DNA from 4 places in the Siminovitchia sediminis genome. Region 1 is predicted to be linked to each of the others. Evidence: predicted binding sites of a transcription regulator. Region 1 holds the regulator's gene; each other region holds the start of a gene.
The links. Region 1 encodes LexA, which represses DNA repair genes until DNA is damaged. Its sites were predicted from a motif close to CGAACATATGTTCG; they were not measured.
Positions count from the first base shown of each region.

Region 2: a site for LexA is predicted at 2,576-2,589, ahead of ACFSCZ_RS06030 (type IA DNA topoisomerase). Genes of this name have one in related genera too.
Region 3: a site for LexA is predicted at 2,988-3,001, ahead of ACFSCZ_RS11510 (RpnC/YadD family protein). Genes of this name have one in related genera too.
Region 4: a site for LexA is predicted at 3,348-3,361, ahead of addB (helicase-exonuclease AddAB subunit AddB). Genes of this name have one in related genera too.

Region 1 is NZ_JBHUEO010000002.1:61,994-67,229, forward strand. It holds gene ACFSCZ_RS00720 (M14 family zinc carboxypeptidase) at 1-415, shown strand, start outside; gene ACFSCZ_RS00725 (DUF488 domain-containing protein) at 911-1,276, shown strand; gene spoIIP (stage II sporulation protein P) at 1,399-2,490, shown strand; gene lexA (transcriptional repressor LexA) at 2,560-3,189, opposite strand; gene ACFSCZ_RS00740 (hypothetical protein) at 3,347-3,544, shown strand; gene ACFSCZ_RS00745 (YneB family resolvase-like protein) at 3,573-4,232, shown strand; gene ACFSCZ_RS00750 (DUF896 domain-containing protein) at 4,311-4,544, shown strand; gene tkt (transketolase) at 4,671-5,236, shown strand, end outside.
Region 2 is NZ_JBHUEO010000012.1:28,941-34,176, reverse strand. It holds gene ACFSCZ_RS06045 (YdeI/OmpD-associated family protein) at 1-198, shown strand, start outside; gene ACFSCZ_RS06040 (metallophosphoesterase) at 516-1,364, shown strand; gene ACFSCZ_RS06035 (YusW family protein) at 1,540-2,109, shown strand; gene ACFSCZ_RS06030 (type IA DNA topoisomerase) at 2,685-4,817, shown strand; gene ACFSCZ_RS06025 (alkaline phosphatase PhoX) at 5,176-5,236, shown strand, end outside.
Region 3 is NZ_JBHUEO010000031.1:17,620-22,855, reverse strand. It holds gene ACFSCZ_RS11535 (AAA family ATPase) at 1-1,058, shown strand, start outside; gene ACFSCZ_RS11530 (hypothetical protein) at 1,062-1,514, shown strand; gene ACFSCZ_RS11525 (DUF1643 domain-containing protein) at 1,730-2,377, shown strand; gene ACFSCZ_RS20165 (hypothetical protein) at 2,476-2,685, shown strand; gene ACFSCZ_RS11515 (hypothetical protein) at 2,689-2,940, opposite strand; gene ACFSCZ_RS11510 (RpnC/YadD family protein) at 3,135-3,320, shown strand; gene ACFSCZ_RS11505 (hypothetical protein) at 3,441-3,785, shown strand; gene ACFSCZ_RS11500 (aminotransferase class V-fold PLP-dependent enzyme) at 4,049-5,236, opposite strand, start outside.
Region 4 is NZ_JBHUEO010000055.1:10,341-15,576, reverse strand. It holds gene ACFSCZ_RS15025 (M48 family metallopeptidase) at 1-809, shown strand, start outside; gene ACFSCZ_RS15020 (TVP38/TMEM64 family protein) at 1,084-1,695, opposite strand; gene ACFSCZ_RS15015 (YhjD family protein) at 1,881-2,261, shown strand; gene ACFSCZ_RS15010 (competence protein ComK) at 2,279-2,821, opposite strand; gene ACFSCZ_RS15005 (IDEAL domain-containing protein) at 3,036-3,263, shown strand; gene addB (helicase-exonuclease AddAB subunit AddB) at 3,450-5,236, shown strand, end outside.

The DNA.
Region 1 (5,236 bases):
CAACGGAGGCAAATATGTGGCTGTTGGTGCACAGGCATCTGTGGCAACAGAAAGACTTGGGTTATCCACCGCCTCTGTTCAATCAGGAGGAAGAAACAGCAATGGCATTGTGCTCGTAGACTATCAGTCTTCTGACTTGACCGCCGGCTACGAATCAACGGATTATGGATTTGTCTATGAACCGGCATGGTATAGGAACACAGAAGGATATAGTGTGGCAGCAACATACAAAAACTCCGATGACTTTTTCTATGCAGGTCACTGGAGAAATCGGACTGCAGCTCAGGGACAGCCTGTGATCCTTAAGGATCAAACAAAGGATGTTACGTTAATCGGTTTGGAAGCGGGATTCCGTGATCATACAGATTTCTTATACAGATTACTGTCTAATGCCATTTACAGCGAATCATCATGACAGTATAGATGGTGAGGCTCGTAGATAACGTAACTAATTAAAGCTAAAGCCAAACACGATACTACATGATTACAGAAATATAAACAGACTCTCGCGGGAGGAAAGGACTCGGATAAGCCTCCGCAGTGCGACAGCACGCGGAGGTTCACCTGCTGCCCGCAGAGTATATTTCCGGCGGGGTGATAGTCGGATGCTTCTTTGATTAATCCGCTTTTGTCCCTCTCTTTTATTAAAATGGAGGTCTAAGTATTTCTTACTCCTGCACCATCCTCTTCGTTTTCCGCTTTCTCCTCACAATCGAAACATATCGTTTCGCCGTTTTTTTTAAGATTACTCCATTGAAAAAACCGTTCTCGCAGTACTTGTCTTTTTCGCAGGACCTGCAGTGTCCGGCGTACTCACGCATTGACCATCCTCCTTAAAAAATACGATACGATTATATAATAAGCATGATCGCTTGCCTAAGGAAATAAATAGAGGGAAAGGGATGTTTGCATGAGTCATATTGTAAAAATCAAACGGGTTTATGATGAACCTGCTCCGGATGATGGCTGGCGCATTTTAGTAGATCGTCTATGGCCGCGCGGAATTTCGAAGGAAAAACTGCAGATGGATCAATGGATGAAAGAGCTGGCACCCACCCATGATTTAAGGAAATGGTTTCAGCATGATCCTCAAAAGTTTCCGGTTTTTAAAGAGCGCTATCGACTCTATTTAAAAGAGAATCAAGAAAGTCTTGAGAAATTGAAAGAATTGAAAGGTTTGCTGAAAAATAATAACGTTACATTGCTGTACAGTGCCAAAGAGGAAAGACATAATCAAGCAGCCGTTCTCCAAGAAATGCTATTAGAAGAATGCTAAAAGCCATGAACTATAATCGGTTCATGGTTTTTTTATTTGAGCCTCATCCAAATTTCGTTCATAGTCTCTCATCCAAATTCATATAAATGTATAAACACGTTACCAGATAAAGGATGAAGACGATGCTTAAACTTGCCGCTAAATTTTTTGTCACCATCACAGCACTTTTTTGTCTAGTTTCCGCCATTGCATTTTCCAGTATCAAAATCAGCACGTTGTCTTTTATCATTAATGACCCTTCAAGGACAGACTCTCTTTTATATGTGATGTCAATGGAGAACCAATCCTTAAAAAAAATCCTTCCTGAAGGGTATGAACGCTCCTTTGGCAGAGACGCATTGGAGTTGTTTACCAATATTAATTTAAGGAATATGAGATCTTTTTTAATCAGTGAAATACCGGGGTTAAATGCAGCCACCCCTAAAATTATTGTAGCCGGTAAAGGCACTGACTTTACAAACTTACCTATTGAGTCGCCGCCGCCCAGCGACCTTGATATGTGGGGGGATGAGGAAGAACCGGGCCAGGAAACCCCGAATGAAAGGCCGAAAACGGAGGATCATGTTGTTTTTATTTACTCAACACATAACACAGAATCATTTTTACCGATGCTGCCGGGAGTGACAGACCCGAGCCGGGCATGGCATAAGGACAAAAACATTAGTCTGGTCGGAAAACGGCTGGGAGAAAAACTGAAGGAAAAAGGCATTAAAACATTGGTAAATCAAACAGATATTCAAGGGCTCCTAAAATCAAAAGGTATGAATTATGGGCAGTCCTATCAAGTATCCAGAGAAATTGCCCAAGAGGTGATGAATCAAAATAGCCAAGTGCAATTTTATTTCGATATCCACCGGGATTCGTCAAGGCGGGCTGTCACTACCACGGAAATTAAAGGGAAAGACTATGCAAAAACACTTTTTGTCATTGGAGAGGGCCATCCTCAATACGAAAAAAACTCCAAATTTGCAACAGATCTGCATCATGCTATTCAAAAAAAGTATCCCGGCTTGTCCCGGGGCGTATTTGGAAAGCCGAGAGCGGGTGGAAATGACGGGATTTATAATCAGGATTTAGCAGAGAATGCGCTGCTGATCGAGATTGGGGGAGTGGACAATACACTTGAGGAATTAAATAGAACAGCGGACGCTTTAGCGGAAGTCATCAGCGAGTATTATTGGAAGAATTCCGATTCATTGGAAGCCCAAAAGTAAGGGGGAACCGCACTTGCAGGTTTCCATCCATATGGAGGCATAAAAAAGAGCCTTTCAATAGGCCCGGGATTAATGAATATTTCTTCTATAGAGTCCTACAACTTTACCTAGTATGGACACGTTCTCAACGATAATCGGCTCCATTGCAGAATTTTCCGGCTGAAGCCTGAAATAGCCGTTTTCTTTGTAAAATCTCTTGACGGTTGCTTCATTCTCTTCAGTCATCGCAACAACAATGTCTCCATTATTGGCTGTATGCTGCTGTCTCACGATCACAAAGTCACCATCAAGAATTCCCGCTTCGATCATGCTGTCTCCGACAATTTCGAGCATGAAAACATGCTCATCTGATGGAAGAAGCTGTTCAGGAAAAGGAAAATACTCCTCAATATTTTCAACTGCCGAAATCGGAATCCCTGCTGTAACTTTTCCGACAAGCGGAAGGTTGACAGTATTTTTAGCAGGAATGGCAGGTTCATGTTCCTTCTGATTTAAAACTTCTATTGCTCTAGGTTTGGTAGGGTCCCTTCTGATTAAGCCTTTGCTTTCCAATCTCTCCAAATGTCCGTGAACGGTGGAGCTTGAAGCCAAGCCTACGGCTTTCCCAATTTCGCGTACAGATGGCGGGTAACCTTTTTTCTTCACTTCATCCTTGATGAAGTTTAATATCGCTTCCTGCCTTTTTGAAAGCTTGGACAATAATTTCACACCCTTTAATCTCTGTTATGAATTATCCATATTATAGCACGCGGTCATCCGTAATACAAACGGTTGTTCGAATTTTTGTTTGACACAAACGGATGTTCTGTTATAATCAATAGTAAATACGAACAAATATTCGGGGGGATGGATAAGCATGATTTTATTTATTAAAAAGCATTCTTTCCTTGCAATCTTTTTCATTGTTACCTGGATTATGGGAATTTTATTTATATTTCATCTTACAGAAGAAACACCTTCTACAGATAAACTCATGGGAAGCGGAGAGCCATTTGTTGATCAGCAGAAAAGCAGCCAAGGGATCATTCTGAATCATCAAGAGGTGATAGAATAACAGAATAAGGTAAAGAAGGGGAATGGTTATGAGAGCAATCATTTACTGCAGGGTAAGCACCGAGAAGCAGGCACAGGAAACTTCTTTAAAAAGGCAGGAAGAAGAGCTGTCAGCTGCGGCCGATAGGTGGGGCTTTCAAATTGAGGCGATTATTCATGATACATCCAGCGGCTATAACCTGGAACGCCCCGGCTTGATGGATATGCTGGAAAAGATTTCTTCAGGCGGGATCCATGCGGTCCTTATCCAAGATGAGACGAGGCTGGGAAGGGGCAATGCCAAGATTGCCCTCATGCATTTTCTTTATAAAGAACAAATTAAGTTATATTCCATTGCAAATGATGGTGAACTTCAGCTGTCTGAAACGGATTCGATGTTATTAAGCATCATCGGAATGATAGAAGAATATCAGCGAAAGTTACATAATATCAAGATAAGGCGAGGCATGAAAAGAGCTGTAGCAAAAGGGTACCGTCCCGAACATCATCTGAAAAATCGGGGCAATGTGAATGGAAGAGAACGAAAAGATGTCCCTGTATCCGAAATTGTCCGTCTCAGAAAAAACCAGTTGACATTTGAAGAAATTGCTTCGGTGATGAGAGGCTTCGGATATGATGTTTCCAAAGCCACCGTCCATAGAAGGTATCAGGAATACATAGAAAGTACGTCGACTCCTGATCAATCATGAAATGCATCTTCCTTCATTGTTTTTCATTGCTATTTCTAGTAATATAACTAGGAAGAACGAAAACAAAGGAGTTTTTTTATGCTTTCAAAAGAAAAACTCGATCGGATCAATCACCTGGCAAAAAAAGCAAAGACAACCGGTTTAACAAAAGCCGAAGCGAAAGAGCAGTCCAAGCTCAGAGGTGAATATTTGCAGTCCTTCCGGGCCTCGATGAGACAGACGATTGAGAATGTACGGGTATTTGACCCAAACGGAGAAGAGGTTACTCCAGCCAAGCTGCGTAACATCCAACAAAATAAAAGGTTTCATTAATAAAAAGAAGCAGGTACTCTGACAAGAACTCCTGCTTCTTTTTATAGATTTTGCTGAAAAAGTTGTGTATTTTTATCATTATCTTTATGATAAAGGTATTGAATTTATGGGAAAGGAAGAATAAAGATGGCAGATCATGTAAAAGAACTTGACGCATTAGCGATCAATACAATCAGGACACTGTCGATTGATGCAATCGAGAAGGCAAATTCAGGGCATCCGGGGCTCCCGATGGGAGCAGCGGCCATGGGTTATACTTTGTGGACAAAACATATGAAACACAACCCTAAAAACCCCGATTGGTTTAACAGGGACCGCTTTATTTTGTCTGCAGGACATGGGTCCATGCTTTTATATAGTTTGCTTCATTTGTCAGGCTATGATGTCACCATGGATGATATAAAACATTTTCGGCAATGGGGCAGCAGAACTCCAGGGCATCCGGAGTATGGATATACGCCTGGAGTAGAAGCAACAACAGGGCCGCTCGGGCAAGGGGTTGGAATGGCTGTCGGCATGGCTATGGCTGAGAGCCATCTTGCAAGTATTTATAATAAAAAGGATTTTAATATCATCGATCATTATACATATGCATTATGCGGGGACGGAGACCTCATGGAGGGTGTCGCCTCTGAAGCAGCTTCTCTTGCCGGCCATTTAAAACTGGGCAAACTGATTATGCTTTATGACTC
Region 2 (5,236 bases), on a different contig from region 1:
ATAGAACAACTACTGGCAGATCATCCAAATGAATTGAAATTTTATCAGGAATTAACGCCAGGTTACCAAAAGGATTGGGCTCGTTATATCTTTTCAGCCAAGCAACAAAAAACCCTTGAAAAACGACAAGCTCAAATGGTTGAGATTCTGTCCCTTGGATATAAATCCGTTGACTTATTTCGTCAAAAAAAGAAATAGGTGTTGAGTAGACAAGAATACTATCCTTTGTCCAGACCGAAAGGCATATTTCAATAACCGAAATTATTGTTTTTTCTTGGCTGGGTATTCTGTTTTTAGACTACCGTTCAACCATTAAGCGGTTCACTATTCAAAAAACCACTTGCCGGGGGAAATGATCGGTAATTCTAAACATACATCATATGGCTCTAAAAATGCGACACAGTAACGCCGGAGTGCCAGCACTTCTGCTTAGGCGATTGAGATTCCATCCATATATTTCTGGTTACAACTCTCCCGCTTTCCACGTATAATGAATAGGAGAAGGGGGAAAAAGAGTGATGACTGTACTGCTAATATTGTTAGCTTTGAGTTTATTTATATATGTAGGAAATAAAAATACTCGATCAGTAATCATGAATCATATAGATCTTACATGTGAAAATGGTTTGAAAACAAAAAATAACAGCCCCCTGCGGGTATTGCATATTTCTGACTTGCATCTTGAAAATATTTCAATATCTCCAGAACAATTATATGAGAAGCTGAAAATGCAATCGATTGATTTGATTGCTTTGACCGGCGATTTTCTGGATAGAAAGCGAAGTATCCCGAAGCTGTTGCCGTATTTACAAGTGTTTAAATCTCTAAATCCGGCCTTTGGTATGTACGCGGTATTTGGCAATCATGACTATGTATTGCGTAAAGAAGACTTAAAGCAGCTAAAGGATATTTTCACTGATAATGATGTCAAGCTATTGCGAAATGAAAACGATCAGATTGATATGGAAGGGGTCCGTTTAAACATTATTGGAATTGATGATTTCAGTACGAACCGGAGCAATTTGAAGGAATCCTATGATGGAGTTAAAGAAGGATATAATCTGGTAATTACACATGATCCCAACGTTGTTCTGTCCATGAATGACTATCACTTTGATTACATGCTCTCCGGGCATTTTCACGGAGGACAAATTCATTGGCCGAAACCATATCATCTTGTGAAAATGGGTAAGCTGGTTAAAATGAATATGGTCAAAGGTTTGCATACCTACAAAGAGAAACGATTTTATATCAGTGAAGGGCTTGGACAAACTGGTATCAACATCAGAATAGGCAGCAGGCCTGAATTAACCATCCACAATGTCCATATACCTCACGCCATTCATAATGTAAAGGCCGGATAATGAAATCCGGCTTTATTTATGGAGGTGCCAAATCCTATTCTAATGCGGAATGGCATACATATAGAGTAATAATAATGTGAATAAATTCATTTTTTATCTATCAAGTTTGGTTGATTTAATCATTGATTCTGAAGGGGAAGCTGACGTATAAACTAATCAAACTGGGAGGATACATATGAGGCAAGTTGTATATTTAACAGCTGTTTTATGGTTAGCTTTCACTTTAGCAGCCTGCGGCACAAGCAATAATGATACAGAGAATACTCAGGGGACTGATGTTTCAAATAACGAAGGCCAAGTAGACCATAATGCTGATGATCAAGACAATATCCATTCCGATGATACAGCAACAAACCATAACAATACAAACGATTCAGCAACAAGCAAGAACGTTGTATCTGAAGAATCGCAGGCTAAAATGGATGCACTGAATTATACAGATTTTGAGTTATCTGTCGAATATGATGGTGGTCAAGAATTCGAAGCAAGCCTGGAAAACGATCAAAACAGAGGTGTGGAAGCAGAATTGGAAGATGAGATCAATGATCTCCGTGTGAACGGACAAGAGGCATTTAATAACATTTTTCCGAACGTTGAAAAGCTGACGGTCGACGGGCAGACAAGTAAGGAAGATGCGATTCAACATGCATTAGATGCATTTTCATTAGAGTCCAATTACAAAAAATTTGAGCTGGAACTCACTTTTAAAGACGGATCGAGAGCAGAATTTGAAGATAAAAAATAAACAGGTATTAAAAACAGGCGAACTGCTGTGTACTGCAGTTTGCCTTTTTTCAATTTCTGATATAGATTGAGCAAGTGGAGTACAGGAATGGGATATTATTTATCAGGAAGATCACTAAGAAAAAGCGCTTTGCTTAAAAGTTTTATATCATCGAAAATTAAAACTTTAATTTCAGGGTTTTCGCATGAGTAATACTCATCGGTTAATCGTTTCATTTCGTGACAAATCAGTTCAATAGGTATCATAGAAACTATCCTTTCAAGCTTATATGAAATAATTATGTCATAAATACATAAAAATGAATATAGTTTTGCAAGAAAAAGTGCATTTTCCTGCGGATAATGAATGTGTACGAAAAAATGCAGGTAGGAAAAGGAACTTAATGGATGAACAGATCTCGTGAAGATAGGGGTTTTCGATATAAGAAATTGAAAATTCCATGTAGATGGGCAATTCTGATTGCGGGCGAACAAATGTTCGTTTATAATAAATATACTTAAACTGTTAAGATCTACCGGAGAAGTGAACAAGGAAAAATCATGACTCCGGAAGAATATTTGAAAAGGGGAGCTCACATGGGGATCGTTATTTTAGCCGAAAAGCCGAGCCAGGGACGGGCTTATGCCGATGCTTTCCGAAATATCGCCCGAAAAGACGGATATATTGAAGTGAATGACAGCCGATATTTTCAGCAAAAGGCTTTTATCACGTGGGGGTTTGGCCATTTAATTGAACTGGTAGAGCCGGAACATTATAAAGGCGATTGGAAAAAATGGTCATTATCGACCCTTCCGATCATCCCGGAAACATTTAAGTTTCAGGTGGCCAAAGACAAAAGAAAACAGTTCAATGTAGTAAAAAAGCTGCTGCACTCGGCAACAGAAATTATTGTGGCTACGGATTGTGACCGGGAAGGAGAAAATATTGCCAGGAGTATGATCATGCTTTCGGGAGCGGCTCATAAACCAACGAAAAGGCTATGGATCAATTCATTGGAAGAGGATGAAATACAAAAAGGATTTCGAAATCTAAAAGAAGGCCGCCAAACTATTCCATTGTACCATGAAGCGCAGACCAGGCAGTATAGCGATTGGCTGGTCGGCATGAATGCCTCCAGACTGTATACTTTGCTGTTGCAGCAAAAAGGAGTGCGCGGCCCTTTTAGCGTTGGACGGGTACAGACACCAACCCTTTACTTAATCTACCAACGTCAGCAAGCGATTGAAAACTTTCAGCCCAAGCCTTTCTATGAATGGATCGGAGATACAAAGGTAGAGAACGGAAGTTTTCAGGCAAAATATCAGGAGAAATTCCAAACAGAGGAAGAAGCGCGGCAACGATTGCAAAAACACAACGTCCATGAAGGGGAAAACAAGGGAGTCATACACCGAATCAAAAAAGCACGCAAGAAAAACAAATCTCCCCGATTACACTCACTCTCCACTTTACAGGCAAAAGCCAATAAACTCTGGAAATACAGCCCTTCTGAAACCCTTAAAATCGCCCAGGGGTTATACGAGAAAAAGCTGATCAGTTATCCGCGGACGGACACGCATTTTATAACGAAAAATGAATTTTCCTATTTAAAAAAGCATCTTCCAGCATATCAAAACTGTGCTGGCGTCCAGTTGGAGACAGCTTATCCTCATGCTCAAAAAAGATTTGTGGATGATAGCAAAGTGCAGGAACATTACGCGATTATTCCGACAAAGCAAGTGCGAAATCTGCAAACCATGTCTGTCAAAGAACAGAATATATATCGTGAAGTCCTTTTAACGACTTTGGCTATGTTTGCACCTGATTATGAGTATGAAGAAACCAAAGTGCAGGTTCAGATAAATGGGATGATATTTGAAAGAACAGGGAAGGTGGAGCTGAACAAAGGATGGAAGGCGTTATTTCCGAAAGAGGAGAAAAATAGGAATGGCAAAAAAGGAGAAAATGACAATCTTCCCGTCATGTCTGAAGGTGAGTCATGTCTGGTAGAAGTAAAATTGAAAGAAGGCATGACGCAGCCTCCCAAACCATTTACAGAAGGAACATTGATCCAAATGATGAAAAGTGCAGGAAAAGATATCGAAGATGCAGAAGCCAAAGAGATGCTGAGTAAAACCGAGGGAATTGGAACAGAAGCCACTCGTGCAGGCATCATTGAAACTTTAAAACACCAACAATATATTCAAGTAAAAAAGAACATTGTACGCGTAACGAGAAAAGGTGAAATTCTTTGTCAGGCAGTAGAAGGAACTTTGTTGTCCAGTGCAGAGATGACCGGAAAGTGGGAGAAATGTTTAAGCAAAATTGGGCGATCTCAAGGATCGCAGGATGTCTTTCTTGGGCATATTGAAAAATTCATCCAATCCCTGATGGAGAATGCACCGAACCATGTCGGACGAATACAAGAATCCATCAAAGATATGCAGGATCAAACAGCGGCAGGATCTTGTCCTTTTTGCGGAAAAGGAAAGGTGCTGGATAAGGGTAAGTTTTACGGATGCACTGCTTATCAGGAGGGCTGCAAATTCACCCTTCCCAAGTTTATCTGCGGAAAAAAATTAAGCGGAGAAATGGTGAAAAAGTTGCTGGTGACAGGGGAAACCGGGGTTCTTAAAGGATTCAAAAGCAAAAAAGGAAAATCGTTTGATGCAATCTTGCGGATAGATAGAGGAAGGCTCAAATTTAAGTTTCCTGTTAAAAACAAAGTGTAAATCAGTATGACGAAGCGGCAATCAATGGAATGGCAAAAGACCTGCTCTTAAAAGGAGAGGTCTTTTTAAATATATTTTACATGGTTTATGCAAATTTTACATTTTTTTCATATTTTGAAAGAACGGGAATAAGACCATGGAATCAATGGTGTGCTCGTTTTGTTCATTTTGTTTCAAAATAAAACAAAAATGGGTGATACTAACTATACTTTTTTCCATAACTCCCCAACTTTCGCCCTGTTTTGATCCGGTTAACCATTTTATTACATAAACTCAACCAAAGGTTTAATCTGGATTGTTAATTTTAGACATGAAGATTGCTCTGGCAGTCTATTATACAAACTTGGGGGTTGGATGGATGAAATCTGACAATACCGGACTGAACAGAAGGGAATTTTTGAAAGTTGGCGGAATGAGCA
Region 3 (5,236 bases), on a different contig from region 1:
ATCAACAAGACCTGATTCCGCTGGAAGTGATTGAAAAATCCTTGAGGGAGCATCGGTGTGCCTGCTGTAACAGCGACTTGACCGAGCATCCCGAATATCTGCAGCATATTGAACACTTAAAGAGCAATTACAAGCGTTCAGAGCTGACACCGCTCATTTCCATGATCACATCCAATATTCATGATGCCACCATCGCGGAAGAAGAAGTTATTGAAACGATTAACAAAAACTTGGCGGAATACCGTGAAATTAAAAACAATGTGGAAGAGCTGAACAAGCAGCTCCAGCGCTATAACGAAGACATGATCGGCAAAGCACAAGAGCAGGAGAACTTAAAGCATTTGGAATCCACGTTGAAAAACAAGGAGCAGATGCTGCAAAGCCTGGGTGTGGAAATCGAAGGCCTCAAGCACCAAATCAGGGAAAAGGAAAAGCAAAAAGAAGCGCTGGAGAAAGAATTCAGCCGCCTGATGAGAGCCAACGAAAGCCTGCTTATCGACTCCAAGGTGCTTCAATACATCGAGGATTTAAAATCTCATCTGGAGATTGTCTTTACGGAATACAGCGATGAGATGAGACACCGGCTCACTGCTGAAGCAACCGCTATTTTTAAAGAGCTGATTGACCGCAAGGACAAAGACTTGATCAATCGGATTGATATAAATGAAAAATACGAGATTGATATTATCGGCTGGGATCAAATCAACATTACGCAGGATATTTCCCAGGGGCAGAGGCAAGTCGTCGCTTTATCCTTTATCACCGCCCTTGCCAAGCTGGCATCCGGAGGTTCCGAAGACATCAACTTCCCGCTCTTTATGGATACGCCGTTCGGCCGGATCAGCGGAAACAACCGGGACCACTTAATCGACAATATTCCGAACTTGACGTCGCAATGGATTCTGCTGCTGACGGATACTGAGCTGTCCAGAACCGAAGAAATGCGCTTCAAGAAAACCGGAAAACTTGGAAAGTGGTACAAGCTTGAACAAATCACCAAAGGCCATTCAGAGATCGTGCCGATGGAAATCAACGAAGCAATGGCAACGAGGGGGTAAACTATGGACTTCTTAATGGACCAAGCGCTTTTATATACAAGCAAGAAATACGAAGAAATTTATATTTATTTCAACAACAAGCTCGACATCAAATACCAGGACCTGTTCCTGCTCTGTGCCAGCATCGGGTTTAAAAACAACCGGAAGACTCCACGTGAAGGGCGCGGCCGGGAGTTCCGTACGAACTACCTGAACTCCCAGCAGAAAACAGCAGCCTACTCTATCATTTTAAGTGACCCGGAACTTGGCAGAAACATTGAAGCCTTTGAAACAAGCGAATTTAAACTAAAGGCAAGAAAAAGGCTGGAGGAGTATGCCGAGGGCGGAATGGACCTGTTGGTGGAAGAAGTTTTCGGCCATCGCTGGGACGGAAATACGCTCGATCCGACATACAGTGAATATGAAGTGGATGTAATCGGGTATATTTACGCGGATGCGCATGAGGTGCCGTTTTAGAAAGCTGTTTTTTAATAGATGTAAATTAAGCCCGGCAGCCCGTTAATTCGGCTCCGGGCTCCATTTTGTAGACATGGACAAATGGGTCTACAGAATTTTTGCCCCTGAGAGAAAGTGGAAGGGGTGGAGGGTGGATCCGGAGAGGTCGCCAAGGATTGTTCAAGCAGCCCAAAACCGCTGAACATCAAACTTTTTACAGAAAGGAGAGGAGGCCCGTGGCATTTATTCCGGCAGAGGTGTTGAGGCAATCCTTTGAAGTCTACGGTAAGTTTTATAAATATGATTTGAATGGACAAATCATGAACATGCGGTCTCATGTGCAAATCGTCAGGAAAGAGATACAGGCGGAGAAACCGGACTGTACGGTCATCATGATCAATCCGGGAAGCTGGAATCCGTCAGCTCAAGATTCCTGTCAGGAAAAAGGCGGGTTGATACGGGCGAAAGACAACCAGACCCAGCACCAGCTGATGCGGCTGATGGATCGGATGGGGTACAACCGATTGGATGTCATTAACCTTTCTGATATTTGCGAAGGAAACCTCAAGAAGTTCTTTAATCGGATGGATAATTTCCAATCTTTGGAAGGCGATCGTCATTCTATTTTTACGAAAGAAAGAGAAGCGGAGCTCCTGGAACACATTGATCACGAGATCCCGATCATTGCAGGCTGGGGAACCGACGCCCGCATACAGAGATTAGCCCAACAGGCTTTAAGGATACTTGGTGAGCGCAAACTCTATGGAATCAAACACGAAAAGCATCCTTATTATTACCACCCCAAACCTCCCGTGATCAAAGACAGGATCCGCTGGCTTAACCGTATGGAGGCGCAGTTAAAGGGGGAGGCAGTTTTGGTATAAAAGCAGCTAGAAAGCTGCTTGACACAAAACATATTGACGGAATCTTACGGTTATTATATAAAAGGAACATATGTTCTAATTGTGAAGGAGGAATGAATTTGATTCGCCATGAACGAATGTTCAAGATGTTGCTTGAAGCATTCTTCGAAGAATTTGTGATGCTTTTTCCCCGAAGCAGCCGAAGCCATCGACTTCACAACGACCATATTTTTGATTTAGTGGAGGGAGAAAAAAGGGTCGTTGATCTATTGGTTAAAACAAGGATACGTGGAGAGGAGTCCTTGATGCTGAGCCATATGGAGACGTAATCATCATACCAGCAAAACTTCAATGAACGAATGTTCATCTATCACAATCGCCTCTACGAAAAACACCGCTTGTCCATCCTGCCGATTGCGCTGTTCACCTATGAGGGAAACAAAACAGAGCCCGAGGAATTTTCTATTCATTTTCCATTTAAAAAAGTGGGTGCCTTCCATTATATTGTGATCGAATTGAAAAACTTCCATGGCGTCAATACATACTGCAGGACAACCCAATTGCTGCAGCATGATTAAGCACATAGGGGTATACTGATAATGAGAAAATACAAGTCAAAAAAGAGTTTTTGCGCATGTTTCTTCGCCTTCAGCTCGACCCGGCAAAAATGCAGTTGTTGCCCAGCTTTTTTGAAACCTATTTGGAACTTACCAATAAAGAAGAGCAAACCTTGATGGAGTAAATCCGTATGACAAACCCAAAAGAGGAGGAAAAACTGATGGAACTTATGACCTCCTGGGAAAAGAAAGGTTGGAAGGAAGGTATTAGTGAAGGAAAAAGGGAAGGTATAAAAAAAGGACTTCAAAAAGCAGCAAAAAGCATGCAGGAAAAAGGTGTAGACGAAGAGTTTATCTTTGAAGTAACGGGTCTTTCCAGAGAAGAGCTGGAGGAGATAAAGAAATAACCACGGAGGAACACTGAAACCACCCTGTTATTGATAAGTGCCTGTTTAACATGCCAGGGTGAAGACACTGGTTGAACATATGTATGATATAAAGATCCTAATTCCTAAGGAGGTGAGAACATGGAGCAATCAGGGGTTCAGGAAATTTTAAGAGCATTGGCCATGCATTCAGAGCATATGGACCAAAAGCTTGACGGTTTAGAATCGCGTCTAAATGGCCGAATTGATGGGATTGAAGGCCGCATGGACAAGTTGGAAGGTCGGATGGATAAGTTAGAAGGTCGGATGGATAAGTTAGAGAACCGGATGGATAAGATGGAGGCCAAGTTTGAAGAGCGTTTCGACCGTCTTGAAAAAAAGTTCGACGGGTTTAGGGTGGAACTTACCGAAACGCAGGAAACTGTAGATTACTTGGCGACGAAAAGCGCCCAGCACGAACGAAAACTGCGGAATTTTACCTCTTAGCCCCTCAGAAAAGGAAATTACCTATTTACTCTTCAAACAAAAAATCTTCAAAGATAAACCTATTCCCTTATAGAGGCAGGCGCCAAAGCGTCTGCCTGTTTCTATAATATTTTCTTGTTTTTCACCCGCGTAAGCCCAAAGATAGGCCCATCAAGATGATGTGATCTATACGTACGTAAAAATGGATCTGGAGGTCATCTACGATCACGGGGGCCCTGGTACCTATACGCCGATAGAACATCAAAAACTCCCGCCTGCCCTCCTCAGTGCTTTGGTAGAGCCATCTCCCTGATCCCGGCGAGGATGCTGTTTAATTCTGTTGCGAAATATTCGACGTCCTTTTTTGTGGTCGTATAATGAAATCCGAACCGTACCCCTCCGATCGATTCGACGGATCTAAGGCTCACCTTAAAACCTCTTTTGGCAAGATTCTCTGCCAAAATCCTTTCAAACTCCACACCTAATAGGGAGGTGATCGTAAGAATAGAGGACCAATTTTTTTCGTTTTTTGGCATCAGACGGAATTCATTACCCAGATGGACCCGTTGTTGAAATAACTCACGCAGCTCCAGCACATGATTCTCCGCATTGGAAATGCCGAATTTCTCCCAATTGTCCATTGCTTCGCCAATCATCATCGCACCGATAGCATTCACCATCCCGCCTGGTTCAAAGACGCAGGCACCATCTTGTAATGGCTGGTCCAGCAATTGTGAACGCTGATGATTCCGTGATTCCAGATAGGCAACCCAGCCCCCGTCAGGTTCCTCAAGGTTGAAGTAGCCTTTAAAGGGCGGCTCAATGACTTGGAGCAGTCGATCGCTCATGTACATAAACCCCAAGCCAAAGGGGCTGTTCAGCCATTTATGTCCTCCAACAATATAAGCATCTATTTGATCCTGCTTCATATCTCTCCATAAAACCCCAGCTTCCTGAATTCCGTCAATAATCCAAAATTCATTCTCTTTTTTCTGATATCCACCCAATAGATCTTGAAACGAAAAACGGTAGCCGCTCACTTCCTGAACGGAACTCATGGAGAGAATGTTGTTGGCGCCCTTAGTTAATTCCCGGTAAATACCAGTTGGATCCACCTTGCCATCTTTGGTTACCACGAAATCAATCTGATTCGCGTGACCGCTCCACACGAGCGAACTGGAGATAAATTCAATGTCAGGCACAAGGACATTCGTTTTGATCCCGGAGGACTTTATTGCTGAGGCGATAAGCCCCAGCCCCTCCGTTGTATTATTGATAAAAGCAATATTTTTTGAAGATACACCATATATTTCGGCTATCTTCTCCCGGACGTCTTCTACGCATTGAACCAATTCTATCGCATAATCCTCTGCTGCTCCTTTAATATTTACGGGAAGTTTCTCGATAAAACTCGATATTTTTTTAAGTGAATCGCTATCAGGCACTCCCATGGAAGGGTAATTGAGATAGAG
Region 4 (5,236 bases), on a different contig from region 1:
ATGCAACGATGGCTGTAGTTGTTCTTGTAATCTACATGATGATGAGGAAATACAAAAAAAGATGGTGGCTGGCCGTCTGGGTATTATCTATACCGTTTTCCATATTTATGATGTTTATCCAGCCGGTGGTCATTGATCCGCTGTACAATGATTTTTATCCGTTACAAAATAAGCAGCTCGAGACAAAAATTCTCTCGTTGGCAGACGAGGCAGACATCCCGGCAGAACATGTATATGAAGTGGATATGTCAACTAAGACCAATGCATTGAATGCATACGTAACTGGCGTTGGATCCAACTCCAGGATTGTTCTCTGGGATACCACGTTAGAGAGGCTGGATGATGAAGAAGTTCTGTTCATCATGGCACATGAAATGGGACATTATGTGGAAAAGCATATTTACAAAGGGATAGCCGGATATATCCTTCTGACATTTGCCGGTTTGTGGATCACAGCCAAACTGATGGATCTGTGGGTAAACAAGAGGGGAAAGATCTGGAAAGTGGAGGGGACAGCGAATATCAGCTCCCTTCCGGCTTTCCTGCTGATTACATCGGTTCTGCTATTTGCTGCAAGTCCGTTGACTAACTGGGTATCGCGTTATCAGGAAACGCGAGCAGATCAATATGCCCTGGAAATGACGGAAGATCCTGCGGCAGGGGTACGGACATTCCAAGATTTGACAAGAGCAGGACTCAGCCAGGTTAATCCGCCTTACCTTGTGAAAATTTTTCGCTACGGGCACCCAACCATGCTGGAACGGATCAACATGGCTGAAGAATTTAAGCAGCAAGTTTCGGAGGAGTAAATGCTACAAATCCAGTTTTTTATTGAGGGTCCTTTGATGTTTTAGGCTGTATTGGAACCCAATGAATAAGGCGGACAAAGGTTTTTATAAAACTAATTAGAATGATGGCCACTGAATACTATCTGCTCCTGAAAGATACTGCGCTTTCTGTGGTGGCCGGTGAGCCTCCCCGTGTTGGCGAACTGCGGGGACTCACCAGGCATATTTCCTGCGCTCATGTAGAAATTGTTCGTCATTAGCTTTGGATATTTTCGTTATGTCCCAGCCTCTTCCATTAGTTTTCCCGCCTATACTGTTTTTCCTGCAGTTTTGCTTCAATCCGCTTGCCAATAGCCCACATAACCAAAATGATAACAAGCGCAATCGCCGTTCTTTCCGGCTGCTTAATTAAAGAGATCAAATCGTGTCCTATAAAACTTATAATGAAGATCATTACAGCTTTTCCTGTTGATACGGCAAGCATATACTGGTAGACACCGATTTTTGAAAGTCCCGCGACAATATTGACAATGGCTGAGGGTGTAAACGGAAAGCACAGCAAAAGAAACAGCGGGCCAAATCCGCGCTTCTCCACCCATGCCATCAGACTCTGTACCTTGCTGTTTCTATAAAGCACTTTGAATATCCGGGCATCTCCATATCTTCTGATCAAAAGAAAAACAACATAGGCTCCTCCGGAAGCACCTATCCATGAAAAGAGAAATCCCCAGCCCAAACCAAACGCATTTGCATTTGCCATTACAAATAAAAAAAGCGGGAGAAAAGGGAGGAAGGCCTCCAAGAAAGGAAATAAAATCCCGGGAAGCGGGCCGAAAGAGCGGTATTTTGCAATCAGGTCCATTATATTTTCAATCGTAAGCCAATCTTTCAGTGAAAAAAAATCCATGAACATTCCTCTATTCACAGCGGGGAAAACAGTCCCGGCTGTCCAGTTGTTTTTTAAATTATAGCATAGGCATGTCCGCTTATTCTATTTTGGTTTCTTGAAGGAAGTAATTTCCCCTTGCTATTTTATTGAGTGCTTAGTAAGATGAAAAAAGAACACATGTTCCGTCAAGGGAGGCTGTTTAAGTGACAAGAATTCCTTCAAATGAACGGGATATTATTGAACAGGCGATCTACTTGCCGATGCTGTTGACTGTTTTGCAGCGGGATTTGGATGTTGTGGAAAAAAGCCCGTTCAAATTAAAAAAGCCCTATCAAACGTTGATCGAAAACACCATACGGAAAGTACAGAATGAACTTGCTGAGGTCAAACGGTATTTGCATAAGAATAGCATCCGTGTGGAGCGCCTGAAATCCGACGAAATATTTACCATGTACCTTTTTTTATACAAAGGGTACGAGGAACACCACAATTACTTTAACCCGCGGCTGCGAAACAGGGTCGAAGAATTGTTGGATTTTTATTTGAGTTCTTGCTCTTCCCCAAAAAAAGAGAAGAAGGCATAGTGCCCTCTTCACCTGCTCTATTCGTCAATCCAATAAGATCCATGATGTTCAGAAGCCCAGTTACGTGGAAATTGAATCGGATGTTTATGAAAAGTTTCCATCTTTTTCACATTTTGTGTAAACTTAACCCGCAGCCTGGCAGTGCGGGAAACCTGCTTTTCAAATGAATAAAAAGAAATGGGAATTTCAAGGCGCTCATGATTTTGAAATGTAATCATGGTCGAGCATGCATCGTTTTTTTCAAAAGCAGCGATGTAATCATGGGAAATCCACATGCAATCAGGGCTTGACGGTGATGCGGTGGGAAATAAATAGATGGAAGTATAGGGGTCAACGATGATGGGTGCCTTGTGGGTAACGCCAATTAACTGCTTGGTTCCCTCCCTCCTGCCGTTATAAGAGGAGCCAAAATAATCGCAACTCTTTTTTACAATGTCAAAGGGTTTACGGGAGACTAAATAACGGGCTTTTGCCTCTATTACTTCCGTAAGTTCTTCTCCTGCCGGCCGAAGTAACATTGTATAAGGATTGATTTCATAACCTGGTAATGTTTCCGTCATTTTTCTTCCCCTTTCTACAAGATTTGGACAATGTGCCTACAATAGTAACATAGATTTCCAGAAAAGTCACTAAAATCCCAAAAAATAAAAAAAGAAACAGGACAAAAGTAACGGGAAATTTATCAATAAAAAATCATCAGAAAATTTAAATTCCTGACTTGTGTTTTTGCCCAAATCCGTGTATAATTAAAAAAAGGTTCCGAGGTGATCATCGATGGAAAAGAAGAAAACGTATCAGGAACTGTTGAAAGAGTACACGATGACACAGAAACAAAAGCAAACGAAATCGTTGGAACGTCAGACGGAGTTGTTCTTAAATCATATTTTGCGAAAGAGCAGGGAAGAGCAGCTGCGTAAAGAAATCGACTTTGCGCTGGACCGGAAGGACAAGGAAGCTTTCATGAAACTTTCAAAAGAGCTTTCCAGCCACATGGGACAATAAAAATTTACACGGTGATATGATCTCCCTTTCATGAAGGGGGATTTTTTTGTGGTTACACAAACAATATATGGTCAGGAATGGACGGGAATGTACGTTCGATCCCTTTGTGCCCGTATGTTATAATGAAGTATATCCATTTTAATAAAATACCCATCTTATATATTTATAATAAAAGGGGTTGAAAAAATGTCACTACGGTTTGTCATAGGCCGAACAGGTACGGGAAAAACAACCCTGTTTCACGAAGAGATTAGAAACAAGCTGAAAGAAGAGCCGGACGGGCCGCCTATCCTGTTGATTGTTCCCGAGCAGATGACTTTTTTAACTGAATCTAATTTGATACAGCAAGAAGGAATGGCCGGAATGATCCGCTCCCAGGTATACAGCTTTACTCGCCTTGCCTGGCGGATATTTCAGGAAATAGGAGGAGCCAGCCGTACATATGTGAACAGTACGGGCCTTCATATGCTCATCAAAAAAATAGTGGAAGAGCAAAAAGATGAATTGAAGCTGTTCAGGCAAGCAACTGATAAAACAGGATTTATCCAGCAGATGGAACAGATTTTTACAGAATTCAAACATTACTGTGTACAGCCTGAAGAACTGGCCCAAAAAAAGGAAGAAGTCAGCTTTTTTCAATCCCACAAGTCACTTGCCGACAAGATGCATGATCTTGAATTAATTTATAGGCATTTTGAGGATGCATTATCGGGTAAATATTTGGACTCCAATGATTATTTAAGCCTCCTTGCGGCGTCGATCAGTCAATCAGATGTTCTGAAAAACGCAGAAGTGTACATAGATGGATTTCACAGCTTTACTCCGCAGGAATATTTGGTGATTGAAGGACTTTTAAAAAACTGCCGGCGGGTATCCGTCTCACTTGTGCTGGATCGCCCGTTTAGAGATACAGTTCCGAATGAACTTCATTTATTCAGAATGACCGGTGAGTCTTACAGATCTATATATGAACTGGCCTGCCAGTCAGGTGTCGCGGTTGAAGACGATATCGTCCTGAGGAAACCTTTAAGATTTAAAAATGAAGGCCTGGCATATTTGGAGTCGGAGTTTGAAAGAAAGCCGTCGAGAGCGTTTAATGGAAATTCAGCAGTAAAATTAATGCCTTCTGTTAACAGAAGGGCAGAAATTGAAGGAATTGCAAGAGAGATACGAAGACTTGTCATGGAGAAAGGGTACCGTTACAAAGATATCGCGGTCCTGATGAGGAACGGCAGCCAATATCAAGGAGAGCTTGAGACGGTCTTTTATGATTATGATATCCCCTATTTCATTGATCAGAAACGATCTATGCTGAATCATCCGCTTGTTGAGCTGATTCGATCTGTCTTAGAGGTTATCAGCAGCAACTGGCGGTACGAGCATGTATTCAGGGCCATAAAAACAGATTTGCTGTTTCCGCTTGACAGTGATCTGCATCGCCTTAGAGAGCAAATGGACAGGCTTGAAAACTATGTTTTGGCATATGGGATAAAGGGAGCTGACTGGACGAAAAAAGACAGATGGATCTATCGGCGTTTTAGGGGGCTGGAAGTGTCCGGCACCGTTCAAACCGATGAGGAAAGGGAATTGGAAAAAGAGCTCGCTGCATCAAGGGAAATGGTCACCCTTCCGATCATGAGGCTTGCAAGACGTCTGAAAAAAGCTGAAAATGGCCGGGACTATTGTGAGGCGCTTTATTATTTTATGGAAGAGCTGGAGATACCAAGAAAGCTAGAAATGTTGAGTCAGTCAGCAGAAGAGAAGGGGCAGCTAGTCACATCCAGGGAGCACGACCAGGCATGGAACGATGTTATGGAACTGCTTGATCAGTTCGTTGAAATTCTTGGGGACACCCGTCTCTCCCTGGAGGATTTTATCCCTGTAATGAATGCAGGCCTGGAGGAAATGAAGTTTTCCTTAATTCCGCCAGCCATTGACCAAGTATTTATAGCCAACTTGGAGCAGTCTCGCCT